DNA from 4 places in the Bacillus sp. SYZHCR11 genome. Region 2 is predicted to be linked to each of the others. Evidence: riboswitches for the same ligand, from Rfam matches in the RefSeq annotation. Region 2 holds a riboswitch; each other region holds the start of a gene.

Region 1 (7,113 bases), on a different contig from region 2:
AATTACGACCTGGCCGCAAAAAAACGGGTCACACTCAATGATGTGCTGAATACAAAAACGAAAGCCAACAAAACGAGAGACTATCTTTACGGCTACATTAAGAAACATAACGATCTGTTTGACCAGGACGTCAAAAAACAAGAGATCATCCTCAATAACGAAAGACCTTTCTTCTTTACGAAAAACGGCATTGCCGTTGTGTTCGGACAATATGATCTCGGACCGTACGCGGCAGGAATCCGGGACGTTTTCGTGCCTGCATCCGTCTATCAATAAAAAAAAGCGATATCACTCCAAAACGGAGCGGTATCGCTTTTTTTCTTTTACCAGACAAACAATCCGACAATCGCCGCGCTCAATAAGGAAACGGCAATTCCGCTGACAAGCAGCTTCCAGACGTTTTTCCCGATGATGGCTGATTTTTCACCATCAAGCAGAGATTGATAAGATCCGTAGATCATACCGATGGTGCTGAAGTTTGCGAATGATGTCAGGAATGTCGTAGCCACGGCAATCGTGTGCGGCGGAAGTGATTTCAGCTGCCCTTTCAGATCGGCCATTGCCACAAATTCATTCGTCGCGAGCTTGATGCCCATCAGCTGTGCGACATACATCGCGTCATGTACACCTAATCCGAGAAGGAAGGCAAACGGACTGAAGATGTATGAGAAAATCTTTTGAATGGTCAAACCGTGCATGAACAGTCCGAGTACGCCGTTTAACGCAGCCGTTAACGCCACATATCCGATTACCATCGCTAAAATAACAATGACCATGTTCATGCCGACAAGCATACTGTTAGAAATCGTGGAGAAGAAGTCTTTTTTCTCCGCTTTTGAAGGAACGTAAATAATATCATCCTCTTTAGAAACGTCCGCGGGATTCAGCATATTGGCGATTAAAAGCGCGTTTAAGCAATTCAGCGGGATGGCTGTAAACACATAAGTGGACGGAACCATCGTCAAGTACGATCCGATGATCGAACCGCTGATGCTGCTCATGCTCATCAGCCCGAATGTCAGAAGCCGATTGTTGCTGACGGCGGCAAGCTGCTGGCGGATGACGGCTAAAGCTTCCGTATTTCCTAAAAACATCATCTGGATGGAGAAAAAGCTCTCCAGCTTCGGCAGACGGGATATTTTAGAAATCAGCCAGCCGATTTTATCAATGAGCCACGGCAGAATACCGAAATACGACAGCATATCAAAGAAGGTCACGACGAAGATAATCGGCAGCAATGCGCTGAAGAAAAAATCAACCGTCGGGTTCGCCATGACAGACGGAAAGGCGAAGGCAATCCCTTGACTGGCACAGGAAATCAGCCATGTAAAGAACGCGCCGATCTTCCCGATGACAAAGCCGCCGACTTTTGTCCCTAACATAAACCAAGTAATCAGAAACTCAAAGACGAGGAGCATGACAATCGGACGCCATTTAATCTTCTTCTTGTTGGGTGAGCATAAGAAAACAACAGCCATGACAACAATGAGACCGACAATGTTCAATAAAAAGTACATGTGAGCAACTCCTATAAGGGTATTATGGAAATAAAAAAAGCTCTTATTCGTCACAAATTCCTGAAAGCCAGAAAGTGTGATAAATAAGAGCCAAAAGAAAAGAATAGACTGACAGCATCATATGCTTTTCACTCGTTCAAATTTATGCAAACTTTCTTGTAGTCTAGTCTTTTACGGCACTAGGTAGAAACAATCAGACCATATTACTGATCATATACAAGAATAACGATATTACATGAGATAGCAGTATTTTATCGTTTCAATTTTTGAAAATCAACCTTTTTAGATATTTTCAAAATAATAAATTTATATTATAAATAAAGAAAATAAAGGATGTTCACAAGTAATTGGATAATAAAGGTATAAAAGCCCCCGAAAAACAGTTCCGGTTCATTGTAAAGACGGGATGCAGCTGATAAAATGGATCTGAGGGCACCGCCTTCAAAAGACGGCAGAAAAGGGGTCATTTTCATGATCATTCAGTTCATTCGTTACAGATAATGAGAGGTATAGATAAATAGGTTAAACTTCCAATTTTGCGAGGTTTATTTGTCTATGCCTTTTTCATTTCATCGGAATAACGAATGAATGAGGTGTTTTTATTGACGTCTATAAAAAGAAAACGCGCGGAATTACTGCAATCATGCCAGTCCGTATTCAGGTGTCCGCTATGCAGTTCGGCCATGGCGGTCTCACAATACAAAAGCTTGATGTGCGGACACGGGCATACATTTGATATATCAAAGCAAGGATATGTGAATTTCCTCAATAAATCGTTCAAAACCCGCTATGACAGGCGGCTGTTCGAAGCGAGACGCGCTCTTTTTGACAGCCGGGAATTTTTTGTCCCGGTTCAAAAGGAGATCGCCGCAATCATCAGCCGCATTCAATCTCCGCAAACAACGGCGGCGATATTGGATGCGGGATGCGGAGAAGGCTCTCATTTAGCCGCCGTATGCAAATGGCTTCAGCCCGCTTTTTCCGTGACGGGAATCGGTATTGATCTCTCGAAAGAAGGTGTGCTGCATGCCGCAAAGGCCTTCGGGGATCATTTGGTTTTTGCCGTCGCTGATGTGGCGGATGCGCCGTTTGCCGACAGCTGTTTTGATGTCGTGATGTCTGTTTTATCACCTTGGAATTACAAGGAATGCAGCAGGCTTTTACGAAAGGGCGGCACAGTCATTAAAGCGGTGCCGCGGCGTGATTATTTGAAGGAAGTAAGGGAATTCTTCTTCGGAGACAGTCCTCGGCGGAATGACACCGCCGATTCTGCGGCCGGACGATTCCAAGCGGGCTTTCAAACTTTTGAGCGCAAACGGCTGTGTTACACGAAGACCTTATCGCAGCCTGACCTCGAGCGGCTTGTGAAAATGACGCCCTTAACATGGAAATGTACTGATGAAAGCATCCGGCGGTTTATCAGCCGAAAAGCGGCGGATATTACGATAGATATCGATATTTTAATCGGAACCGGTCCTCTGTAAACAGAAAAGACACGCTGATCGCGTGTCTTTTTTTTATTTCCAGACTTCACCGGCAATGCTGACGACATGACGCAGTTTCGCCCATTGCTGTTCTTCTGTGATCAGGTTTCCTTCCTCAGTGGAGGCGAATCCGCATTGCGGGCTGAGGCAAAGCTGATCCAGGCTGACATATTGTGAAGCTTCTTCAATCCGGCGTTTAATCGCGTCCTTGTCTTCAAGTTCGCCATGTTTTGATGTAATCAATCCAAGCACAAGCTGAAGATCAGAGCGTTTGACATAGCGGAGCGGTTCAAAGCCGCCGGAGCGGGAATCATCATATTCCAGGAACAATCCGTCAAGGTCAAGCCCGTCAAAAATCGTTTCAGCCGCTGCATCATAGCCGCCTTCAGCCGTCCATGTGGATTGGAAGTTGCCGCGGCAGATATGCATCGTAACCTTCAGATCGTCAGGGCGGTCCTTGATCGCGTCATTAATGGAAGCGGCAAACAGCTTGCGCAGCTCATCCGGCGTTGTGCCGAAATCTTCAATCTGACGAAGCCCCGCTTCAGATAAGAAAACGGCCCATGCGGTGTCATCAAGCTGAAGGTAGCGGCACCCGGCGTCATAGAAAGCCTGAATCGCTTTTTTATACGCTTTTGACACATCGTGCTGAAATTGTTTGTAATCATTCTGGTAGGCCGCTTTTTCCAATTTTCCGCGGAAAAACAGCATATTCGGACTTGGGATGGTCATTTTCGGAACAGCATTGCCGGCAATGCTGTGCAGGAATTTATAATCTTCGAGCATCGGATGCTGAGAAAAATCAATATCTCCCGTTACTTTAATGCCGCGCGCTTTCGTCTGTACGTTGTGAAACTGAATGCCGCTTTCAGGCGTAAATGCCTCAACCCCGTCTAAATTTTCGAGAAAATCAAAATGCCACCAGGCACGGCGGAATTCGCCGTCAGTCACGACATTGAGGCCGGTTTCTTTCTGCTTTTCCACGCTGCGGATGATTTCTCTGTTTTCGATTTCGCGCAGCTGTTCTGCCGAAATCTCACCCGCCGCTCTTTGCAGGCGGGCTTGCTTCACAGCCGCCGGCCGCAGCAGGCTTCCGACCTGATCCGCGCGAAACGGCGGGTTTTTTCTTAGAAGAGTATGCGATGGTTGTTCTGTGTTTTGCTGTGACATGAACGATTCCTTCTTTCCTGATGAAATATAAAAAAACTCTTCCCTCGGATAGGGAAGAGCTTGCGTCCGCAAATCTCAACCTTATCTTCAGGATTTAGCACCATTCTGCTGAACAGCGGTTGCCGGGTATCATAGGGCCAGTCCCTCCACCTCTCTTGATAAGGAAATATGCTATTTTTCAGAATAAACTGTAATACTCTTAATCTTAGTATGTTTTCTTATATTGTCAATATATTTCGATAAATATTTTTATTTGTCACCCTCAAATAGAATCATATCTATCACGATGGCGATCGCAAGACAAAGAGCAATATCCTCTTCCTTTTCAATCTGCAAATGATAGGAATCGCCCCAGCTCATCCATGATTTGGTGACGGTCATCCGGTTTGATTTTCCGTCTGTCACTTGAAAATTCCGGCCCCACACATCGCCGGTAAGATTCCAGCCGAGTCCGGAAATTTCAAATTTCGGTTTGAAAAACGTGACTTTCTTGATGACTTGGCAGACGGGTTTGCCGCTGACGGAAATCTCGTAACGGGGAACGAGCGACATCAGTTTCTGATTGACGCTGGCGAGCGTGCGGCCGTCCAAATCAGTCAGCTTCAGTTCATCACCGAATGAAAACAGCTTTCCTTCAACATTGTAGACTTCTTTTCCGCTTTCAAGAAACACTTGAAAACGATTCTTAAACGTAAACATTCGCTCTTTGATGTAAAAATGGTACATAAAAAAACTCCTTTTTTATGTTTTACGAAAAAAGGAGGCGGAAGGTTTCATATCGGCCGGGTGCATAAAAAAAGGCTGCCGATTTTGCGGCAGCTGTCGTTTTTATGATAGCGGCATCCGGCGTTTTTGACGGATCGCATTTAAATCAATGATGTTATTCGTGTCGGCAGCTGTCACCAGCGGGCTTGTCTTTGGCGTTTTCCGGCGGTTGTCCTTACTGAAAGAGAAAACAAGATACCCTGTCAAAGCAGCGAAAATAAGTAGCATCATTTTACATACCTCCCAAAAAAAGTTTTGGTATTATTATTGTACGAAAAAACAAACGAAAAGTATTCAAACAATTGTCACTTTTTTAAAAAATAACGTCATTTTCCGTAAAAATAACTATGGGTTGAAGAAATTTTGCTCTTGTTGTGGTTCTATAGATTGTATCGGCTGATAAATGATGATCGTTTATATAACTTTATTACTATTTTTTGTAAGTGTCTAATTAACTACTTCGGTGTTTTCGTTTGCCTTGTGTTATTCAGTACCCTAAAAAACCTTATGATATGCAAAATAACTGCTTCTAACAGATGACTGCGAGTTGACAGCGCTTTCTTTATTTTTTTGAAGAAAACGAGATGTTATCTTAAAAAAATCGTTTGAACATTTTCCGCAGTTTTTTAAAAGGGTTTGATTTTGTCTCCAGTACACGCGGGTCTTTTAAGGTTTTTTTCAATTCTTTCGCTACAGTCCCTCTTGCCATAGTCTTCACTCCTTCTTTCCATTTCATACCTTATATACGGAAAGAAAGAAGGAAAGGTTTCATGTGAAAGAAAAAAACCAAAGCAGGGGGCTTTGGTTTTAAGCGCGCTCTTCAAAGAGCCTGGCGATTTCAACAATGACGTTTACCGCCTTTTCCATATGATCGACGGAAATGTATTCATATTTTCCGTGGAAGTTTTGGCCGCCCGTGAAAATGTTCGGTGTCGGCAGTCCCATGTAAGAGAGCTGTGAGCCGTCGGTTCCGCCCCGGATCGGTTCGATAATCGGTTCGATGTCGAGGTTTTTCATGGCTTGATACGCGACATCGACTATCTCTTTGACCGGTTCGATTTTTTCTCTCATGTTGTAATATTGATCACGCAGTTCAAGCTTGATGCTTTCCTTCCCGTATTTGGCCGCCAGCGCATCGGCGGTTTTCTGCATATATTCTTTTCGTTCTGCGAAGCGGTCTCTGTCAAAATCTCTGATGATGTACGACAGGGCGGCTTCAGAAACGTCTCCGTCCATGGAAAGTAAATGATAGAAGCCTTCATACCCTTCCGTATATTCCGGCGCTTCTTCTTTCGGCAGCGCGTGATGAAATTCCATCGCGATTTTTGAAGCGTTGACCATTTTGTTTTTCGCCGTTCCCGGGTGGACGCTTTTTCCGTAACAAGTAAGCTTTGCGGCGGCTGCGTTAAAGCTTTCATATTGCAGTTCGCCGAGGGGGCCTCCGTCTATCGTGTAGGCGAACGCGGCGTTGAAGCGGCCGACATCGAATTTGTGAGGGCCTCTGCCGATTTCTTCATCAGGCGTGAACGCGACTCGGATCGTTCCGTGCTTGATGTCCGGATGTTTGATCAAGTACGCCATTGCCGTCATGATCTCGGCAATGCCCGCTTTGTTGTCGGCTCCGAGCAGCGTCGTGCCGTCTGTTGTAATCAGCGTCTGGCCTTTATAGCGGGAAAGCTCCGGGAATTGCTCAGGCGACAGGACGACATTGAGTTTGTCATTCAGAACGATATCATGCCCGTCGTAGCTTTCAATAATCTGAGGATTCACATTTTTTCCGGTAAAATCGGTCGCGGTATCCACGTGAGCCAGAAAACCGACAGTCGGCACGTCTTTATCCGTATTCGCCGGCAGAGTCGCCATGACGTACCCGTTGTCATCGACTGTAATTTCTGTCATGCCGATCGACTTTAATTCATCTGCCAGCATGTTGGCCAATGTCAGCTGGCCGGGGGTTGAAGGGCAGTTTTCATTGTTTTCGTCAGACTGTGTATCGACTTTTACGTAAGAGGTAAAGCGTTCAATGATTTCATTTTTCATACCGTCATCTCCTTTGTCTTATCTTACCATGCGCGGGGGAGGGATTTCTATTTCACAACCCGTTTGAATCGAGGGCTCTGTTTTTTACGCGAATGAAAATAAATTATGAAGAAACGATGACTAAACGATTAAACTTT
Region 2 (7,113 bases):
CACAATATGCCGGATCACATCGGCATATGTCGTCCGAAGCGTTCCCATGCGCGGATGAGAAATGGAGATCGGGCCTTCCATGTTCTCCGATTCTCTTAAAAATTCGCTGTATTCTTTGTCCAGTTCAGTCATTCTATGTTCAATCGCCTCAAAATCTCCGTCAAGCTTTTCAAATTGATCAAACTGCGAGACGATTTGTTCGTAAGTTTCTCCGTAAAGCACGTGAAGCCAAATGTAATCAGCCCGGCATATATGCACAAGCACGGCGTTCAAAGTCGGAAAAACACTATCCAGTTCCTGCTGTAAGCTTGCCGCGGGCAGGGTCTTCAGATGCTGAATAACTTGCTCATTGGCCCATCTGTGGTAGTGATACAGCTTTAAAATGTCTGACATTCCAATTCCCCCTCTTCCTTCCGGTACATTCAACATGACCTGGCCGAATTCCTTTTATCGAAACAAAAGCGCCGCAAAATAAAAAGCAGCACCCCACATCACCAATGCCGAGCATTGATTCAGGATGCCGAGGAGCCGGCCGCCTGTATCCGCGGTTTCGTTTAATAAAAGATTACGTCACGATGGCGCCGAGCGCTTCTGCGAATGTAACGGCATGAGACGGAGAGATGCGGCATCCTTTCAGCTTATCAAGCGAGACGTGCAGATGATCAAATGTGCACGTGCTGATATCCATATTAAAAAGAGACGTGCCGATGAAGTTTGCGCCGTTCAAATCACAGACGTCAAGATCTGTGTATTCAAGAACGGCATCATTCCACTCACTTTCTGAAAGGCCGCACGAGTCAATACGGACATGCTTCATATTGGAATAGCTGAAGGAGCTGTAATTTGCGAGGCAGTCTTCAAACCGTACATGACGCATGGCGGAATCCGCCAGATTCAAGCCGAGAAGTTTTGAATGCTGAAACGCCGTTCTATGGATGATGCTTCCGCTGAAATCAGCGTTTGAGACATCACATTTGTCAAACAGGACATCCGTACATTCCATATGTCTGAAAGAGACATCCGTAAAAACGGTGTTTCTGAAAATGACTTTTTCGGCGCGCAGGCCGTCCAGTTTGCCGTTTACGATGCCGTTTTCAATGATGACTTCTTTGAGCTCCTCATCCTGAAGCGCTTCAGTGAAAGAAAGCACCGGCAATTCTTTCGGGATTTTCGGTTTTTGGATCGTATTCATCTCATACTCCCTTTTCTAAACATAATAGCTGAAATCGGCAATTGGCAGATATCGTTTTCGCCCCTGCCCACCCTTGCCGAATTGCGTGTTGCTTACTGAACAAAGGGTAATATCAAAGCGGGATCGCGTCAATAGCGGCGCTTATAAAAGCTTCATTTCGTTTGAACTCATCCGGCACGCCGAAAGATAACAAAACAAAGCCCTTATAAGGGATGCCAAGGGCTTTTGTCTGTTTCAGGCGAGTTCTTTATACATGATCACATGCGGGCCGATGCCGGGTATGTCAAAGGGGCTGCCCGTGCTTTTCCAGCCGAGCTTTTCGTAATATCCCTTCACGTGACATCTGGCGTTGCACCAGACAAGCGCCGCCCCCATATCTGCCAGTTTTCGTTCCGCATAGGCGATTAACGTGCTTCCCGCTTTTTGCGTCCGGTATTCTTCAAGCGTTGCCATGCCGCGCAGCTGGTAGGCGGGCGCCGCCTGTAAAGCCTGCTGGTTCTGCGGGTAGAAAGAAGCGATGCTGATCAATGTCCCGTCGTAAAAACCTCCGAGATGAAATGCTCCTTTGACGCTGTCCTGATCATATTTACAATCCTCAATCGTCTGATGGGGGCGCAGCACGCTGTGTCTGATCGCGTATGTGTCTTCTGCGGTGATGGGTTTTACTTCAACCATGAAAAAATCCTCCTTTGCTTGATTCTTTTTCTGTATCGTACCATGAAAAAGCCGCCTGTCATATCAGGCGGCCTCTTCCGCGTCAATGCAAATATACATCAGCCCGCTTTTCATCCTTTTGCTTAATATAAGCTGCAAGTTCTGATGTCAAATCAGAACGGAGAAACGGGGTGATTAAATAAATTCCGTTAAACAGTTCGCACGCCGTGTCGAGAAGCGACTTGGCGATGGCGAGGCCTTCGGTTTTCTGCTTTTGCTTGTCTTCGCCGGCGAGCGCCATTTTTTCCCGGATGCTGTCTGACAGCTTAATGCCCGGGATTTCATGATGAATGAACTCTGCGTTGCGGCTGCTCGTTAACGGCATAATTCCGATATACACCGGTGTTTTGAGATGTTTCGTTTCATGATGAATGTCAATGAGCTGCTGCTCCGAGTAGACAGGCTGGGACACGAAGTAGTCAGCTCCGCACTCGATTTTTTTCTCCAGCCGTTTTACCGCTTTATCAAGATGGCGGACATTCGGATTAAATGCTCCGGCTACGGAAAAGTTCGTTTTCTTGCCGAGCGGTTTCCCTGATAAAGAAATGCCCTCGTTGAATTGTTTAATCAGCCTGATCAAGTCAAAGGACGTTAAATCATAGACGGAGGTAGCCCCCGGAAAGTCGCCGATTTTTGAAGGATCGCCCGTGATGGCTAAAATGTCGGTAAGCCCGAGCGTATCCAGCCCCATTAAATGTGACTGAAGGCCGATGATGTTGCGGTCTCTGCATGTAATGTGAACGAGAGAACGGATATCAAGGCGTTCTTTCAGCAATGAACCGCAGGCGGCATTGCTGATCCGCGGTGTCGCCAATGAATTGTCGGCGAGCGTCAGCGCTTCTATGCCGGTTTCTTTTAATTCAGCCGCCGCTTGCAGAAATTTGTCAAAATTCAATTTTTTCGGCGGATCAAGCTCTACGATAATTGACCGTTTTTGAGCGGCGATTTCGTTTAAACCCGGCTCGGTCCGTTCATTCCGGACGGAGATGACTTCTTCTTCCCGTCTGATTTTCACTTCTTTATCAGTGACGGGAGAAAGTCCGCGGACCGCTTCAGCCATGGCTCTGATATGGTTTGGCGTCGTACCGCAGCAGCCGCCGATAATGCGCGCGCCCTGAGTGCGGAACTGTACGGCGCTCTCCCGGAAATAGGCATCGTCCGTATCATAAACAAGCCGGCCTTCTTCTAAAGACGGGAGGCTGCTGTTCGGATAGACCGATAAATAAGCGTCACGGAATATCGGCACTTCGGTGAGCGCTTCAATCATGTGGTACGGGCCGAGCCGGCAATTGATTCCCGTTATGTCAGCGCCGAGATCGGCAATTGACCTGAGGGCTTCCCGAAGCGGCGTTCCGTCCTGCAGCACGCCCTGTTCGTGCATGGATACGTTCAGCATAATCGGAAGTTCCGTTTCTTTTCTCGCTATCTTCAGCACTTCGCGCGCCTCTTCTAAATCATAGTATGTTTCCAGGAGCAGACCGTCCGGCTCTTCGTAAAGCAATAAATAAAGCTGCTCCCGAAAGCTGCGTTTAATCTCCTCCAGGCTGTAGGCGTTTTTGTTAAATGTGCGGATGCCGCCCATCGTTCCCAATACATAAGCGCCGTCTGAGGAAGCGCGCGCGATTCTGACCGCCTCCTGATTGATTTTTTTCGTTTCATCCTCAAGTCCGTATCTTGAGAGCTTAATAAAATTCGCGCCGTACGTATTTGTCTGGATGATGTCTGCCCCGGCTTCCACGTAAGCCTTATGTATCCGCTTGATTTCCTCGGGCTTTGATACGTTCAGTTCCTCAAAACATCTGTCAATGCCGTAGGAATAGAGGAGAGTGCCCATCGCGCCGTCTCCGATTAAAATCCGTTCTTTTAAGTCTTGTAATAGTCCCATTGTTTGCCTCCTTCGTCACATTCAGCAAGGAAAAAAGAGAAATAAAAAAAGTCTTCTTAAGAAGAAGACTCTGTAATCATTTGTCTCTCTTCTTATCTTCCAAGCTGTTTTTAGCTTGCTGGATTTAGCACCTTGGTCATGGTTTGGGTTAAACCATTACACCGGTTGCTGAAGCGTCGTCGGGCCAGTCCCTCGGCTTCTCTTGATAAGAACGTTCATGTAATTGTCATGGGTTTCCAAAACTTAACTGTGAAAATCCCTTTCTCCAAATTTACCGAAAATAGAGACAATAATCAATAGGAATCACATAATTTATCTAAAATTAATAAATTGAACGTCAATCGGCAGGTCTGCCCCGCGGACGGCTGCAATAATCTGCTGCAGATCATCTTTATTTTTTCCGGTGACGCGCACTTGGTCGTCCTGAATCTGCGACTTTACCTTCAAGCCGGAGTTTTTAATCACCGCGTTGATTTTTTTGGCGCTGTCTTTATCAATGCCCTGTACAAGCTTCGCGCGCTGGCGCACCGTGCCCCCTGAGGCATTTTCGATTTTGCCGTATTCAATGTTTTTCGTCGGCACGTCCCGTTTGATCAGCTTGCCGCTCAGCACATCTTTGAGCTGATTCAGTTTAAACTCGTCATCAGAAATCAGGACAAGTTCTTCCTTTTCTAAAGTTACATCGCTTTTAGATCCTTTAAAGTCATAGCGCGTGCCGATTTCTTTCAGCGTCATCTGAATCGCATTCTGCACTTCGGGAAATTCAACTTTGGATACAATATCAAAAGAACTTTCTTTTGCCATGAGAAAACCTCCTATAACATTTCACTTATGAGTTGATTATAGTAGAATAAAGAGAAATGTCCAACTGCATAAAGCATGAATTTATGCATATTGGAAAAAATGAGAAAAACATCAGCCCCATACGGGCGAATCAGGAAGGACGATAACATGAGACCAGGGCAGCAGCTCACGCTTAGTATAGATCATCAAACCGATTTCGGTTATTTTTTAACCGACGGCGAGGATACGGTTCTTTTACATAACAGTGAAATTACAGAGGATATTGAAGACAGAGATGAAGTGGACGTATTTATTTACGTCGATCATCAGGAAAGACTCGCGGCGACGATGAAAAAGCCGCTCATCAGCTTTTATGACTACGGATGGGTGGAAGTGACGGACGCTGTGGAGGATATGGGCGTATTCGTCGACGTCGGTCTGTCAAAAGACGCGCTCGTCGCAACGGAGCACCTGCCTCCGTACAAATCCGTCTGGCCGCAAAAAGGCGACAGACTGTATTGCATGCTGAAGGTGACAAGCCGCGGACGCATGTTTGCCAAGCCGGCGCCTGAGGATATCATCAGTGAATTATTTACGGATGCAGAGGAAGACGTCATGAATAAAGACCTGACAGGCACGGTGTACAGACTGATCGCATCAGGCTCTTTTCTGATTACCGATGAAGGCATCCGCGCGTTTATTCACCCTTCAGAAAGAAAAGAAGAGCCGAGACTCGGCAGCCGCGTGACGGGGCGTGTCATCGAGGTGAAGGAAGACGGCTCCGTCAACATGTCCCTGCTGCCGAGAAAGCAGGATGCGCTTTCGGTTGACGCGGAGGAGATTCTGACCTATCTGAGATCAAGAAACGGCGCGATGCCTTACGGAGACAAAAGCGATCCTGACGATATCCGCGAACGGTTTCATTTAAGCAAAGCCGCCTTTAAGCGGGCGCTCGGGCACCTGATGAAAAACGGCAAAGTGTATCAGAAAGACGGCTGGACATACGAAAAACAATAAATTTTCTGCAAAAACATCGGTGAACCAAAACCGGTGTTTTTTATTTTCTCAAAAGCTTCTATGCCCTCATTTGTTTATCACCCTGCCGAACATACATATTTTATTGAAATAAAATATTCTGACATCCGAACCGATATATAACTATAGAAAAAAACAAAAGGAGAGTTTCAATGAGAAAAATGGCGATATTTGCGGCTGTACTGCTGCTTGCGCTCAGCACGGCGGGATGTGCCGGCAAATCCGAGGGGGCGGCGGCTGAAAAAACGAAAACAATCGGCATCATGCTGACAGACAACGGCCTCGGCGACCAATCATTTAATGATTCTGGCTTTCAAGGTTTGATGAAAGCAAGAGACGAGCTCGGCATCACATTTGATTACAGAGAAATAAAAGACACCGATACGTACGAAAAAGGACTGACCCAGCTTGTCCGGGAAGGCAATGATCTTGTTGTGGGGCTCGGTTACAGCATGCAGGCGGATTTAGAAAAGGTCGCCAAAAAATATCCGAAGCAGCGGTTTGTGCTGATTGATTCTGTATCAGACCTGGATAATGTCACCTCCGTCACGTTTAAAGAGGATGAAGGAAGCTTCTTAGCCGGAGCGCTCGCGGCTATGACGAGCAAAACCGGCACGATCGGATTTATCGGCGGTTCAGATGCCGATGTCATTAAACGGTTTAAGAAAGGCTATCTGAAAGGCGCGGAATCAGTCAAACCGAACATCCGCGTGCTGTCGGAAATCAGCGGTACGTTTGATGATGATAAGCTCGGGAAACGCATCGCCCAAAACATGATCCGAAAAAAAGCCGATGTCCTGTTTACGGCGGCCGGCTTCACGGGTGTCGGCGCACTGAAAGAAGCGGAGGCGCGAAAAGTATACGCCATCGGTGTTGACAGCGATCAATATTACACCGCCGAGCACGCCGTTATCTCTTCTTTAGTGAAAAACGTCGACCATGTCATCTATGAATTGGCGAAAGATTTAAAAGACAACAAGGAGATCAAAAGCGGTGAGATCGTTTACGGACTGAAGGAAAACGGCATGGACTTAGCCAAGATCAGAGTTGTCAAAAACGCAGGCGGGCTGACGAAAAAGATCACGGATATGAAAAACAGTCTGATTGAAAAAGGAGGCGATCTGAAGTGACATTACGGACAAGGCTGCTCGTTAACGCAGCCGTTACGATGATTTGCTTCGCCGCCGTCATCGGCTTTACCATCGTAAACATGATGAAGATTCAGGCTTCAAATGAAGATGAAGTGGACGCGCTGTTAAACGTCCAGGAAGCAAAAGCCGACCTTAATACGTTAAAAGAAAGCATCACCGGCTATTCCTATACGCTCGCAGACGCCCAGAAAGAAGATGTACAAAGCTATATGAAAAGCAGCTCAAACAAACTGGCGGCGCTCAAAAAAACGATGACGGACGATGCGGACAAAGCCGCTTATGACAAACTCGCCAAAAAATACGAATCGTGGCAGGCGGAGGCGGACGCTGCTCTTGATTCGAAAAGCCCGGCT
Region 3 (7,113 bases), 230 kb from region 2:
GCCGTCAGCCGGGATCCTTGGAGAACGGGTCTTGTTTCACATGCGTAGATATGAAGGCCGAGGTCTTTTTGTTTCGCTAAGTAAAAGGGAGCAAGCGCCGTACCGTACCGGCTTGTAGCAATCGAGCCCGCATTGCAGATGGTCATGATCTGGTCGCCTTTTTTAAAAAGGTGCAGCGCATTTTGGCCGATCATTCGGCAGGTTTCTTCATCCTCAATCTGAATTTGAATGGCTTCATGAACGAGCGTTGTCTTCGCTTCATTGATTGAGATTGCATCCCTGATGGAATCCGTCAGTCTGTCAAGCGCCCACGCGAGGTTGACGGCAGTGGGCCTCGAACTGTTTAAATACGCTTTGACATCCGCGAACTGACGTCGGAAATCTGAAAGATCGCGGGCTTCAAATGACTTGGCGGAGAGCGCGAGTCCGAATGCCGCGGTTATACCGATGGCCGGGGCGCCCCTTACTTTCAGCGTGACAATCGCGTCGAATACATCTTCCTTTGTTTCAAGTTCCACATACTCAGTGACGTCGGGAAGTTTTTGCTGATTTAAAATGCGGATGTAGGTTTCTTTCCATTCCACAGAACGGGGGATGGCAAATTCATTGGTCATGCTGCATCATTCCTTTACACGGAGCTTAAATTGGTCCAGAACCTCGGTGATATGCTTCAGTTCTTTTCTGTTTTCGATATAATAGGCGCCGATCTCAAGCGCCAGCTTCTTCCGTTCGATTCGTTTGTCAAACGGAGTGATTTCATCTAAGTCAGCCACATGGGCGAGTCCGATCGTGCGCCGGATCAATTCGCATCCCGCAAAACCGACCGCTTCTTCAAACGCGTTTTTCAGTGTGTCTTCCAGCAGGTGTCTGCGGGAAGGCAGGCAGTCTTTCTCCCATGCTTCACTGAATGTTTTCACAAATGTATCCCATACGGCGGCAGTATGGTCATATAACGGCTGTCTGTCGTCACCGTCGCGGCTGAGGGCGTTTAACAGCAGATTGGCGATAAATTGGCCGATGTCAAACCCGATCGGTCCGAAGAAAGCAAACTCGGGATCAATCACCTTTGTTTCATGTTCATCGGCGAAGATGCTTCCCGTGTGCAGATCGCCGTGAACCAATGTTTCCGCGGAATTCAGAAAGATGGCTTTCAATTCGTCAGCGCCTTCTTTCAGCCGGGAATTGTTCCAAACTTTTTCTGCGTACGGGCGCAGCTCCTCCTCAAAATCGTTTGTCTCATGGTCGAGAAACGGTTCTGTAAACACAAGCCTTTCTGTAATATTGCAAAGCTCAGGATTTGTAAACTGCTTTGCGAGCTGCTGCTTTACTTTCGCATCAAGCGCATAATCGGATGAGTAAAAAAGCGTTTTCCCTAAAAATTCACCGATATGAACCGATAAGTTCGGATAATGCTGCCCTTCCAGCAGCCCTTTTCTTGAAATCTGCAAATGTGAGAGGTCTTCCATTACCGTGACGGCCATTTCAGTATCGGAATAGTAAACGGCCGGAACGAGGTGCGGCACGTGTTCGCCCTGGCGGATGAGGGCGCTGCTTTCGATTCTCGCCCGATCAATTGTAAGCGGCCAGCTTTCACCGACGACTTTCGCGTAAGGAATCGCCTGTTTGATAATCAGTCCTTTTTGGTTTTCTTTATCGTAAACATGAAAGACGTAATTTAAATTGCCGTCGCCGATTTCACGGCATGTCAGAGTGCTTTTGCTTTGGAATAAGCCGAGCTTGACGGCTAACGCGGCGGCGGAGCTTTCTGTTAATTGTTCATAAAGACTTGTTTTAGTTGCTGACATGGATTTACCCTCCAATTATGTAGTGGCAGTAAGAGATCGTGACGGAGAATACGCCCGAAAAAAAGCCTCCTTCTCTGAAAGAGAAGGAGGCTGAAACAGTGCAGTCCGCCTCTTATCTCTCAGATAACATCTGATGGAATTAGCACCGTGCCTTATGAGACAATCGTCTCGGCGCAAAATGTACGCGCCCCATTTCACAATGGAATTACGGTCGGTTGCTGTTGGGGTCAAAAGGCCAATTCCCTCGCCCAACTCTCGATAAGAGAAAATATATTGATTTGTATCACAATTCGGATTAATCAGTTGATGAAAATATTAGCAGGTGCCGGATATTCTTGTCAACATTTTTTTGAAAATTAATATAAATCACGCCGCAAGTCTTGGAAAACCGGAATGGTTCCGCGGACGGCCGCGCTTTCTGACACATCGATTTCCGCCCGGACTGCGCCTTCCGTCCGGTCTCCTTCGGCTAAAATCCGGCCCCACGGGTCAATAATCAGGCTGTGGCCGGCAAATTCATTATCGGGATTGGACCCCGTGCAGTTAGAGGCTGCGACAAAACATTGGTTTTCAATTGCTCTGGCGATAAGCAGGCTTCGCCAATGATCAAGGCGGGGCAGAGGCCATTCCGCAGAGATAAACAGGACATTCGCGCCCTGGGACGTATGCTTTCTGATCCATTCGGGGAAACGGATATCATAGCAGATCAGCCCGGCGCACTTGACACCGTCGAGCTCAAAGGAACCGTCACTGTTTCCCGCTGACAAGTAAAGGTGTTCATCCATCAGCTGAAACAGATGGGTTTTCTGATACCGCTTCACGATCTGTCCGCTGTTATCGGCGATGTACATGGTGTTATAGACATTTTCGCCTTCTTTGACCGCAAAAGATCCGGCAACGAGGTGTACGTTGTATGTTTTTGCCGTTTCTTTAAGCCATTGTTCCGAAACTTTGCCGTTTTCATCCGCCAGCTGGTCTAGCCGTGTGAGATCATAGCCGGTTGTCCACAACTCAGGAAGCACGATTACATCCGCATGGCGGCTTTCTTGCTCAATCAAAGATTCCGCTTTTTTAAAATTTTCTGAAGGATTTCCGTATGAAATATCAAATTGCAAACAGGAAACGGTCCATTTCATTTTTTAACACCTCAAGTTTCTCTTTACTTTTTTTATTTAACCATATATGATGATGGACTATCATTTCAAGACATTTTTAGAAGGTGAAAAATATGAACTTTGAAATCTCAGATGTACTCAAACAGCTGCCGGAACAATTTTTCGCATCATTGGTGCAAAAAGTGAATCAAAAGCTGAAAGAAGGCAGAGACGTCATCAATTTAGGGCAGGGAAACCCTGATCAGCCGACGCCTCAGCATATCGTTGAAGAAATGAAGCGCGCCGTCGAAAGGCCGGAAAATCATAAATACTCATCATTCCGGGGCGCTTACAGCTTCAAAAAAGCAGCCGCTGCATTTTATGAAAGGGAGTACGGGGTCACGCTTGATCCGGACACGGAAGTCGCCGTGCTGTTCGGAGGCAAGGCGGGACTTGTTGAGCTTCCGCAATGTCTTTTAAACCCGGGAGATACCATTCTGGTGCCTGATCCCGGATATCCTGATTACTGGTCGGGCGTCGCCCTTGCGAAATCGAAAATGGAAATGATGCCGCTGACGGAAGAAAGAGGGTTTCTCCCTGATTACAGCGTAATTCCTGAAAAGGTGCGGAGCGAGGCGAAGCTGCTTTATCTCAATTATCCGAATAATCCGACCGGCGCTGTGGCGACAGAGGCGTTTTTTGAGGAGACAGTCGGTTTTGCGGAACAAAACGGTATTTGTGTCGTTCACGATTTCGCGTACGGAGCCGTCGGCTTTGACGGGCATAAACCGCTGAGCTTTTTGCAGACGGAAGGCGCAAAGGAGACGGGAATCGAAATCTATACCTTGTCCAAAACGTATAATATGGCGGGCTGGCGGGTCGGCTTTGCCGTCGGAAACGCTTCTGTCATCGAAGCGATCAATCTTTATCAGGATCATATGTTTGTCAGCCTGTTTCCCGCGGCGCAGCAGGCGGCGGCAGCCGCTCTTTTAGAGGATCAGGCATGCGTCGCAGCGCAAAATGACAGATATGAATCGAGGCGCAATGCATGGATTGAAGCCTGCCGCGGTATCGGCTGGGATGTGACGGCTCCGGCTGGCTCCTTTTTTGCATGGCTCCCTGTGCCCGACGGTTATACGTCACAGTCGTTTTCAGATCTGCTGCTCGAGAAAGCGGATGTCGCCGTCGCTGCCGGAAACGGGTTCGGAAAATGGGGGGAAGGCTATATCAGAGTCGGTCTTCTGACAAGTGAAGAAAGACTTAAAGAAGCTGCGGAACGGATCGGGAAACTGAATCTTTTCACCCGAAAAAGCATTGACATATCTGGATAACAATGCGATAATTCAAAATACTTTATAAAATCATTATTCTTATCAAGAGCAGGCAGAGGGACGAGCCCGATGAAGCCCGGCAACCGACTGATAAAGCACGGTGCTAATTCTTGCAGCAGGAGCTGAGAGATAAGATTCGGACATAACACGAAGCCTCTTTCTGCTCATAGGGAAGAGGTTTTTTTATGTTTTGTGAAAGAAAGAGAGGCGTTCACGCATGAGCGAAGTATTGGCAACATATCTTCTGACAGACACAACGGACAGTGAAAAGCGGGCGGAACAGATTGCGGCGGGGCTGACGGTAGGCTCCTGGACTGACCTGCCCCTGGTGAAGCAGGAACAGCTCAGAAAACATAAAGGCCGGGTCGTAAAAGTTGAGGAGAAAGAAGGAACCTCAGAAAACGAAACACAATCCGTCATCACTATCGCCTATCCCGAGGCGAACTTTTCAAGAGATATTCCGGCCGTCCTGACGACGGTATTCGGAAAGCTGTCACTGGACGGAAAAATAAAATTGACTGATCTTGAATTTTCCGAAGGGTTTAAACGCTCCCTTCCCGGGCCGAAATTCGGTATATACGGCATCCGCAAACTGCTGGGCGAATTTGAAAGACCGCTTCTGATGAGCATATTTAAAGGCGTGATCGGACGGGATCTCGCCGACATTAAAGAACAGCTCAGACAGCAGGCGCTCGGAGGCGTGGATCTGATTAAAGATGACGAAATTTTCTTTGAAAATGAACTGGCTCCGTTTGAAACCCGCATTATCGAAGGAAAACAAGTCCTGAAGGAAACCCGGGAGGAGACGGGGCATAAAACGCTGTATGCCGTAAACCTTACGGGAAGGACCGCTGAACTGCGGGATAAAGCGAGGCGCGCGGCAGAACTCGGGGCGGACGCGCTTTTATTGAATGTGTTCGCTTACGGTTTAGATGTGATGCAGAGCCTTGCCGAAGACAGGGAAATCCCGCTTCCGATCATGGCGCATCCGGCAGTCAGCGGCGCGTTCACTTCATCTCCCGTTTACGGCTTGTCGCATGCGCTTTTGCTCGGCAAGCTGAACCGCTATTGCGGCGCTGATTTCAGTTTATTTCCGTCACCTTACGGATCCGTTGCTCTTCCGAAGGAGTCCGCGCTTGCAATTCATGATGAATGTGTAAAAGACGATGTCTTTCATCCGTCGTTTGCTGTCCCGTCGGCAGGCATTCATCCCGGTATGGTGCCATTGTTGATGCGCGATTTCGGCATCGATCACATCATCAATGCCGGCGGAGGCATTCACGGCCATCCGAAAGGAGCCGAGGGCGGCGGAAGAGCGTTCCGCGCCATCATTGATGCGGTGCTTGAAGCGCAGCCGATTGAAGAAAAAGCCGCGTCGTGCAAAGATCTTCAGCTCGCATTAGACAAATGGGGAAGGGTGGAAGCCGTATGACCCGCACACCGCTGATTATTTGTGATTTCGACGGAACGGTCACCATGAACGACAACATTGTCAGCATGATGAAAGAATTCGCGCCTCCTGAGTGGCTTGAATTAAAAGACGGTGTTCTGTCTAAAAGCCTATCAATCCAAGAAGGAGTCGGCCGGATGTTCGGACTGCTGCCGAGCAGCTTAAAAGAAGAACTGACCGGCTTTATTCTGAAGGATGCGAAAATACGGGACGGCTTTTTGGATTTTGTCTCGTTTGTCCGGTCAAACGGCCTCCCGTTTTATATCGTAAGCGGAGGAATGGACTTTTTTGTGCATCCGCTTTTGGAAGGGATCGTAGAAAAGGAGCGGATTTTCTGCAATCATGCATCCTTTGACAATGAATATATTCATATAGACTGGCCGCACGCCTGTGACGGAGGCTGCACCAATCAATGCGGCTGCTGCAAACCGTCAGTCATCCGGAAGCTGTCCGATCAGCAGAAATTTCTCATTATGATCGGTGATTCGGTCACGGATGTTGAGGCTGCAAAGTTATCCGATATGTGTTTTGCTAGAGATTATCTTTTGACTGAATGCAAAGAACTCGGCCTCCGGCATCTGCCTTTTCAAGATTTTCATGAGGTGAAAACAGGCATTGAAAACATCGGGGAGGTGCAGGCATGGCTGTAAAAGAAGAACGCTGGCGCGAACTTGCCGAGGTAAAGCGCGAGCTGGCCGAAAGAGACTGGTTCCCGGCAACGAGCGGGAATCTTTCCATCAAAGTATCCGACGCGCCGCTGACTTTCCTCGTTACGGCGAGCGGAAAAGACAAACGAAAAGAAACAGACGAAGATTTTCTCTTAATCGATGAGAACGGGAAGCCCGCTGAGACCGGCCATTCTTTAAAACCTTCAGCGGAAACGCTTCTCCATACTTACTTATACCAAAAGACAGAAGCCGGCTGCTGTCTGCATGTCCATACCGTTAATAATAATGTCATCTCAGAGCTTTACGGGGATGAAAAACAAATCACGTTTCAGGGGCAGGAGATGATTAAGGCGCTCGGATTATGGGAGGAAAACGCGTCCGTGACCGTTCCGATCATTGACAACCCGGCGCACATCCCGGCATTGGCCGAAAACTTCGCGCACCATGCGGACGCCGGCTCAGGCGCGGTGTTAATCCGTAATCACGGCATTACGGCATGGGGGCGGACCGCATTTGAAGCGAAAAGGGTGCTGGAAGCCTATGAATTTTTATTCAGCTGCCACCTCAAGCTTCTGTCACTGCGGCCGCAGCTTGTAAAATAAAAGGAGGAACGGAAAATGGCGACCATCAGAATTCATGACGAAAAGAATACGCTCATTGAAAATCAGGAAGAAGTAGCGCGCTTTTTAGACGAACAAGAGGTGATCTATGAGCAGTGGAACATTGAAAAACTTCCGTCTGAGCTTTCGGAGAAATACAATCTGA
Region 4 (7,113 bases), 200 kb from region 2:
TTTATAAAGGCGAGAAAAAGCGGCATCAGTTAAAAAAACACTCAATCGCGCATTTATTCTCTTTCCCCGCTGAAGAGTTTATGGAAGTGCGCGAATATGAGCGGGACGAATGGATTATTCAAGAGGGCAGGAGGCCTGACTTCCTGTTTTACGTGATTGAAGGAAAAGCGAAAATATATGTAACCCACCAAAACGGGAAAGTTTCTTTAATTAATTTTATCAACAAAAATGATTACATCGGAGAGATGGAACTATTACATGAAGTGTATTACACAAAAGGAATTCAAGCCTCAGCGAAGACTGTTTGTTTTGTTCTGCCTATTTACCGCTGCCGCGCGCAATTGCTGCAGGATGCGAAATTCCTGCGTGAGCTGGCTAAGTTTTTAAGTGCTAAGGCAACGCTTATGGCTTCGAAATATTCACAAAGTCTGGCGTTCCCGCTTGAAAACCGGCTTGCTGATTTTATTTTGCAGACGGCTTATAAAGGGGTTTATAAAGAGAAGCACGTAACGGTCTGTGATTATTTGGGTGTATCTTACCGTCATCTCTTGCATGTGCTGACGCAATTCTGCCAAAAAGGGTATTTGCAAAAAGAGGGGCGGGGCTATCAAATTAAGCAGTATGATTCATTGTATGAACTGGCAGAAGCGCTGCAGAATAAGTAGCACGCCCAGAAAAAACAGCCACCCGCAATTTACGGATGGCTGTTTTCATTATACAAGCTGAGCTTGTTTTTTTCGTGCCTGTTTCGCGGCGTCGACCATATTTTTTAATGCCGCAACGGTTTCTTCCTGCTGTCTTGTTTTCAGTCCGCAGTCCGGGTTTACCCAGAAGCGGTCAGTCGGACACACCTCAAGCGCGTCATCAATAATTTGATAGATTTCTTCAGTTGCCGGCACACGCGGGCTGTGAATGTCGTATACACCGAGTCCGAGGCCTTTCACGTAAGGATGTTCTTTCAGGTACTCTAAAAATCCTCCGTGGCTTCTGCTGTGTTCGATTGTAATGACATCCGCGTCAAGATCATTGATCGTATCTACGATATCTTCAAAGTTGCTGTAACACATATGCGTATGAATCTGCGTCTCATTTTGCACAGAAGACGTCGTTAACCGGAATGCTTCTGCGGCCCAAGTTAAATATTCATCCCAATCCTGCGTTTTTAACGGCAGTCCTTCGCGGAGCGCGGGTTCATCCACTTGGATAATCTGAATACCGGCATCTTCAAGCGCTTTTACTTCTTTTCTGAGGGCAAGCCCGATCTGGAAGGCGATTTCTTTTCTTGAAATATCCACACGCGGGAATGACCAGTTTAAGATGGTGACAGGTCCCGTCAGCATGCCTTTCATGTGTTTTTCCGTCAGCGATTGGGCGTAGACCGTATCTTTTACCGTCATCGGTTCGATAAATTCGACATCTCCGAAAATGACAGGCGGACGTACGCAGCGTGAACCGTAAGACTGGACCCATGCATATTTCGTAAAGGCGAATCCGGCCAGCTTTTCACCGAAGTATTCCACCATGTCCGTCCGCTCAAATTCTCCGTGAACGAGCACGTCTAAGCCGATTTCTTCCTGAATGTCAACCCAGCGCTTCGTTTCCGCATTAATAAAGGCTTGGTACTGTTCATCCGTCCAATCTTTTTTCCGCCATTTTTGCCGTGCGCTCCGCACCTCGGCAGATTGAGGGAAGCTTCCGATTGTCGTCGTCGGCAGAAGGGGAAGACCGAGTGATTCATTCTGCAGCGCCAATCGTTCTTCAAAGCTTGCCGGACGGGAGAAATCTTTTTCCGTCAGCTGATTCAGCTCTTCTTTTTGAGCGGAGTTCGCTCCGGTTGCGAATGCTTTTAAAGCCTTAAGTGCCGCTTTTGATTCTTCGATCTGCTCACTGACGGCCGCTTTGCCGGACAGAAGCCCTTCTTTTAAGACGCCGAGTTCCGCCAGTTTTTCTTTAGCGTATGACAGGCCGTTCAGCAAATCCTTTTCAAGATGCTCGTCAGGGTGTTTCGCCACCGGCACGTGCAGAAGGCTGCTTGAAGGCTGAATCCATAACTCCTCAACATCAGCGTGGCTGAGGATATCCAAAGCCGCATCAAGGCGTTCTTCAACATCGATTTTCCAAATGTTCCGGCCGTCGACCACACCGGCTGCCAGCACTTTATCTTTCGGGAAGCCGTGCTTTTTCAATTGCTCAAGGTTTCTGCCTTTATCATGCACGAAATCAAGTCCGATTCCCTGTACGGGATAAGAAACGAGTTCTTCATATGCATCAACTGAATCAAAGTATGTCTGCAGGAGGACATTCAGTCCTGAAAGCTCTTTTGTAATAGATTCATAGAGGTCTTTTGCGGCGCGGACATCTTCAGAAGAAGCTGTCACAAGGGCAGGCTCATCAATCTGAACCCATTTGACGCCTTCTGCTTCAAGCTCTTTCAGCAGCTGCATATAAAGAGGAACAAGGCGTTTTTGAATCGCTTTCGCTTCTGATTCTTCGTATCCTTTCGCAAGCGTGACGAATGTATACGGACCGACGATGACAGGTTTCGTTTCCGCTCCGAATTCTTCTTTGATCCGGCGGTAGTCGTCAAGCTGTTTGTTTCTCGTCAGACGGAATTCAATGCTTTCATCATATTCAGGAACGATGTAATGATAGTTGGTATTAAACCATTTTGTCATTTCACTGGAAACGGCGTCTTTTACACCGCGGGCAATCGCAAAGTATGTATCAACGGGATCCGTGATGCTGCGGAATCTTTCCGGAATCCAGTTAAAGCTGACGGCGGTATCAAGCACATGATCATAATGAGTGAAATCAGAGACCGGCACGATATCGATATGTTGGTCAAGCTGTGTTTTGACAGCTGATAAGAATAAGCCGTCAAGCTCTTTAAGAAACGTTTCTTTATCAGTGTTTCCTTTCCAATAAGCCTCAAGTGCTTTTTTCCATTCTCTGTTCAAGCCGATTCTCGGAAAACCGAGGTTCGAAGTTTTGATTGTTGTCATTAAGTCTCCTCCTTTAAGTGAGATGTAACAAAAAAGCCTCTTTCTCATGAGAGAAAGAGGCTTTAACTTCAAAATGCAAGCCTCTCTTATCTCTCAGATCACGTCTGATGGAATTAGCACCGTGCCTTATGAGACAATCGTCTCGGCGCAAAAATCACGCGCCCCATTTCACAATGGAATTACGGTCGGTTGCTGTTGGGGTCAAAAGGCCAATCCCTCGCCCAACTCTCGATAAGAGAAAGTATTTCAATTTTTTTGAAAAGTTACATCATTTGTTGGTTATCTTATCAGCTTATTCAGATCACTGTCAATAGAAAATCTCACAATTTAAAAATTGGTGATGTGACAAACTGATCAATCATTATACGAGAAAAATATCAGAAAGACAGCAGCTGTGCCTGTTCGGCTCTTTCCATCAGCACTTCAGGCGCGTCTAAATATAGAAATCCGTTCCCGGCCAATGTTTTGGCGATGTCCAAAGGAAGGGTCCGCCGCACGAGCTGGGCGTAGACTTCAGCCTCAGAAAGCGTCCGCTGAAACGCGTCCTGTTCAAGCCCTTTTATTAAGGCAAGCGCTCCGCTCACATGCGGGGCGGCCATTGAAGTGCCCGTCAGCTTCCCGTATTTATGGTTGGGAAGGGTGGAGAGAATATTTTCTCCCGGAGCCACCAGGTCAATCTCTTTATTGGCGTTTGAAAATTCAGACGATTTACGGGCGATTGAGACTGATCCGACTGCGATCACTTCGTTGTAAGCGGCCGGATACGACAGTTCCTCTGTACGCTCGTCTCCGTCGCCTTCGTTTCCTGCCGCGCAAACGACCAGAACACCGCTTTTTACCGCATTTGTGACCGCTTCTTTCAGTTCAGGCACATCGCTTGGCCCGCCGAGTGACATGGAAATAATGTCCGCCTTTTGTTCAACGGCGTAGTTGATGCCGTTAATAATCCATTCGTATTTGCCGCTGCCGTTTTTCCCGCCGAGAACTTTAACGATTAAAAGGCTTGCTTCCGGCGCGACACCCGAAATTCCGCCGTTTGAATCATTGGCTGCAATCGTTCCGGAAACGTGTGTCCCGTGTCCGTTGTAATCGGAAATCACGTCTTCTTTGCCTCCGTCATCATCGGTGAAGTTTTTCCCGCCGACAATCCGGTCTTTCAAATCAGGATGATTGATGTCGCAGCCTGTGTCAAGCACCGCGATTTTAATATCCTTGCCTTTAAACCCTTTTGCCCACAACTCTGGCGCCTTAATCACTTTAATCCCCTCAGGAAGCTCGTTCACATCCATGATCTGTTCATCCGTGACATAAGGAATCAAATGCATTTCACCATTCATAAAAAAGCCCTCCTTTTTTATGCTTGCGAGTGGATACAAGGGTGTTGCTACTATTTTATGGCAGAGCATGCCGGCCGGAAAGAGTCATTTGAAGCATTTTCATAAAAAAGGCGTAATCTATCGGACTAAAAAATTTCAAATAAATGGATAGTTTGACAGCTTTCATTTTCATTCATGACCCGCTGACGCTATAATTGGAAATGGGAAAGGAGAAGAGAGATGAAGATAAATGAAGCGTTATACAGCTATTTTTCAGAACAAGTGGATCAAATTGCGAAAGAGTGGATCGAAACGATGGAAGATTCGGATCCGAATTCGATTTATTCTTTGACAAATCCCGTCATCACAGAAGAACTGACGGAGCAGGATAAAGAATTTTACCGGCATATTAATAAAATGTATATCATGCCGGAAAAAGAATTTTTAGAAGAATTCGAGCGGTGGGTGATTGAGCTTGCGAAAGACCAGAAGCATCTGGATACTCCCGTCCAGTATGTGGTCCGTGAATTCATGAGAAACCGGAGACTATACATCAGTTATTATGATGCGTTTGCCGATAAACATGAATCTTCATTTGCCGAGGGAGAAAGGAAGAAATGGGAGAATTTAATTGCACAAGTATTTGATTTTACGATTTACACGTTTGTCGATCATGCTGAGCATAACTCAAAAATGCAGCTGAATGCGCAAAGAGAAATGATTTTGGAGTTAAGCTCGCCGGTTATCACGCTGAGCAAACGGACGGCGCTGCTGCCGCTTGTCGGCGATATTGACACGGAGCGCGCCAAATTCATTCTTGAAAATACGCTGAGCACATGTGCAAAACGGCTGATTGAACATCTGTTAATTGACCTGTCGGGTGTAGTGGTTGTCGATACGATGGTGGCGCATCAGATTTTTAAATTAATTGAGGCGCTGAAATTGATCGGCGTCACGTCCACTTTATCCGGAATCAGGCCGGAAATTGCTCAAACCGCCGTACAGCTCGGCATTAATTTCTCAGAGATTACGGTCAAGTCCAATCTCGCTCAGGCTCTCAATTATCATCAATAACATACATAACAAAACAGGCTGCCGAATCACTCCGGCGGCCTGTTTTTATACAAACAACAATGAAATGAGCCAGCTTGTGCCGAATAACAGAAGCACGAGCAGGAAAAAGCACCAGTCGGCGCGGCGCACAGTAACAGTTCTGTAAAACGTGCGGTTTCGGCTCCCAGTAAAGCCTTTAGATTCCATCGCGATGGCCGTGCGTTCCGCCTTTCTGATTGCGCCTGCCAATAGCGGAATGGTGAAGCGCCTGAAGGCGGAGAGCTTTCCTTTCAGCCCGGAATCAGACGCCGCACCCCTGATTCTGTGCGCCTGCCGGATGATCAGGATTTCATCTTTCAGAAGAGGGAGAAACCGGAATCCCGCGATAACGCCGTATGCAAGCTTGGGCGGCAGCTTACACTGCTGAATCAGACTGAGCATGAACAGAATCGGATCGGTTGTGAAAAGAAACATCATCGACAAAGCGGAAAAACATAAAATACGAAACGCGATAGAAATCCCGAGCGCCGCGTTATCACTGTTGACGGCAATCGGCCCGAGCTTAAACAGCAGATTGCTCCCGGTTGTCGGGACGTTTCCGAATACGGCGGCTGTCCATAAAGAACCGAAGGCCAGAATGACAAACGGAATCGTGAACAGCAGCCATTTTTTCAGCGGCACACGCCCCGCCGAGAGGACGCCTCCCGCAATGATGATATAAAACAAAGCAGGGGTGTACGGATTATAAATAAATGACAGCATAATGACGCATAACAATACAGCCGCCGCCTTTATTGACGGGTTAACAGCCTCCAGCCGCAAGTTCATTTCTCCGCCTCCTGTCGTGTTTCATCCATTCATACCGCAGGGGCAAAGCTAAATGCGCCCGCTCCGCGATTCCGATATGATCAGAAAACAATGAGTCGGGCGTTCCGCGGTACACCAGCTTCGTGCCGCAGAGCACAAGGATCGTGTCGGCATAATCCGAGACGAGTTCCATATCGTGTGTCACCATCAAAACAGCCGTTCCTTCCTTTTGAATCTCACGGAGCATTTGCATACACTCCCGCGCCGTTTTGGCATCCTGTCCGAAAGTCGGTTCATCAAGCATCAAAACGTTCACATTGTGCATAAGCATCGTCGCGACGCTGAGCCTGCGTTTTTGTCCTTGGCTTAAAGAAAACGGATGCTGTGAGGCATGGCGTCTCATGCCGAATCGGGTTAACAGCTGAAGAGCTTTCTCCTTTGCGGCTCTGTTGCTTTCAAAACCGAACATCAGCTCTTGAATGACGGAATCTGTGACAAACTGGTGTTCAGGATTCTGGAAAACATATCCGATCTGTCGCCGCAGCTCTTTTTCAGAATAGGAATCAATCGGTCTGCCGTCTATTTTGATGTCTCCGCCCAGCGGACGGATGAGCTTGGCCGCGGCAGAAAGGAGCGTGGATTTTCCTGTTCCGTTAGGGCCGGCAATCGCGGTGATTGATCCTTTTTTTACGGAAAAGCTCACATCCTGAAAAATGACGTCTGCTCCTCTTGAGAATGACAGCTCGTGAACGCTCAGCGCGTCTTCTGCCGAAAGCGCGGCGGGCCGGGGTTCGGGCAGAGATGGCACAGGTTCGTGAAACAGATTTTCTTTACACAATGTAAAAGGAATGCTGACGTGCTCCTGCAATGAGATCACACGCGGAATCGGAATGCCGAGCTGCATCAGCTCTTCAATCTTTGTTTCAAAGATAACA

The links. A riboswitch is a leader RNA that binds a small molecule or an ion and turns the genes downstream of it on or off. The one in region 2 is predicted to bind S-adenosylmethionine.
Region 1: another riboswitch for S-adenosylmethionine. It lies ahead of AC2CGA_RS10630 (5-methyltetrahydropteroyltriglutamate--homocysteine S-methyltransferase); the one in region 2 lies ahead of AC2CGA_RS05505 (bifunctional homocysteine S-methyltransferase/methylenetetrahydrofolate reductase).
Region 3: another riboswitch for S-adenosylmethionine. It lies ahead of mtnK (S-methyl-5-thioribose kinase); the one in region 2 lies ahead of AC2CGA_RS05505 (bifunctional homocysteine S-methyltransferase/methylenetetrahydrofolate reductase).
Region 4: another riboswitch for S-adenosylmethionine. It lies ahead of metE (5-methyltetrahydropteroyltriglutamate--homocysteine S-methyltransferase); the one in region 2 lies ahead of AC2CGA_RS05505 (bifunctional homocysteine S-methyltransferase/methylenetetrahydrofolate reductase).

Annotation. Positions count from the first base shown of each region.
Region 1 is NZ_JBXUND010000002.1:771,123-778,235, reverse strand. Features, by position in the region: gene AC2CGA_RS10645 (DUF3298 and DUF4163 domain-containing protein) at 1-276, shown strand, start outside; gene AC2CGA_RS10640 (NupC/NupG family nucleoside CNT transporter) at 324-1,517, opposite strand; purine riboswitch at 1,657-1,757, opposite strand; gene AC2CGA_RS10635 (methyltransferase domain-containing protein) at 2,120-3,001, shown strand; gene AC2CGA_RS10630 (5-methyltetrahydropteroyltriglutamate--homocysteine S-methyltransferase) at 3,035-4,171, opposite strand; SAM riboswitch class I at 4,250-4,336, opposite strand; gene AC2CGA_RS10625 (LURP-one-related/scramblase family protein) at 4,421-4,897, opposite strand; gene AC2CGA_RS10620 (hypothetical protein) at 5,000-5,167, opposite strand; gene pepT (peptidase T) at 5,744-6,976, opposite strand.
Region 2 is NZ_JBXUND010000001.1:1,207,609-1,214,721, reverse strand. Features, by position in the region: gene AC2CGA_RS05520 (DinB family protein) at 1-393, opposite strand, end outside; gene AC2CGA_RS05515 (pentapeptide repeat-containing protein) at 566-1,192, opposite strand; gene AC2CGA_RS05510 (GNAT family N-acetyltransferase) at 1,427-1,867, opposite strand; gene AC2CGA_RS05505 (bifunctional homocysteine S-methyltransferase/methylenetetrahydrofolate reductase) at 1,950-3,791, opposite strand; SAM riboswitch class I at 3,881-4,003, opposite strand; gene AC2CGA_RS05500 (YajQ family cyclic di-GMP-binding protein) at 4,104-4,595, opposite strand; gene AC2CGA_RS05495 (CvfB family protein) at 4,695-5,591, shown strand; gene AC2CGA_RS05490 (BMP family lipoprotein) at 5,762-6,739, shown strand; gene AC2CGA_RS05485 (methyl-accepting chemotaxis protein) at 6,736-7,113, shown strand, end outside.
Region 3 is NZ_JBXUND010000001.1:977,690-984,802, reverse strand. Features, by position in the region: gene mtnA (S-methyl-5-thioribose-1-phosphate isomerase) at 1-614, opposite strand, end outside; gene mtnK (S-methyl-5-thioribose kinase) at 621-1,805, opposite strand; SAM riboswitch class I at 1,915-2,070, opposite strand; gene AC2CGA_RS04230 (carbon-nitrogen family hydrolase) at 2,162-2,941, opposite strand; gene AC2CGA_RS04225 (pyridoxal phosphate-dependent aminotransferase) at 3,034-4,230, shown strand; SAM riboswitch class I at 4,267-4,366, shown strand; gene mtnW (2,3-diketo-5-methylthiopentyl-1-phosphate enolase) at 4,448-5,662, shown strand; gene mtnX (2-hydroxy-3-keto-5-methylthiopentenyl-1-phosphate phosphatase) at 5,659-6,330, shown strand; gene AC2CGA_RS04210 (methylthioribulose 1-phosphate dehydratase) at 6,321-6,950, shown strand; gene AC2CGA_RS04205 (1,2-dihydroxy-3-keto-5-methylthiopentene dioxygenase) at 6,966-7,113, shown strand, end outside.
Region 4 is NZ_JBXUND010000001.1:1,008,611-1,015,723, reverse strand. Features, by position in the region: gene yeiL (transcriptional regulator YeiL) at 1-665, shown strand, start outside; gene metE (5-methyltetrahydropteroyltriglutamate--homocysteine S-methyltransferase) at 714-3,002, opposite strand; SAM riboswitch class I at 3,086-3,240, opposite strand; gene AC2CGA_RS04380 (S8 family peptidase) at 3,380-4,339, opposite strand; gene AC2CGA_RS04375 (STAS domain-containing protein) at 4,559-5,392, shown strand; gene AC2CGA_RS04370 (energy-coupling factor transporter transmembrane component T family protein) at 5,438-6,199, opposite strand; gene AC2CGA_RS04365 (ABC transporter ATP-binding protein) at 6,174-7,113, opposite strand, start outside.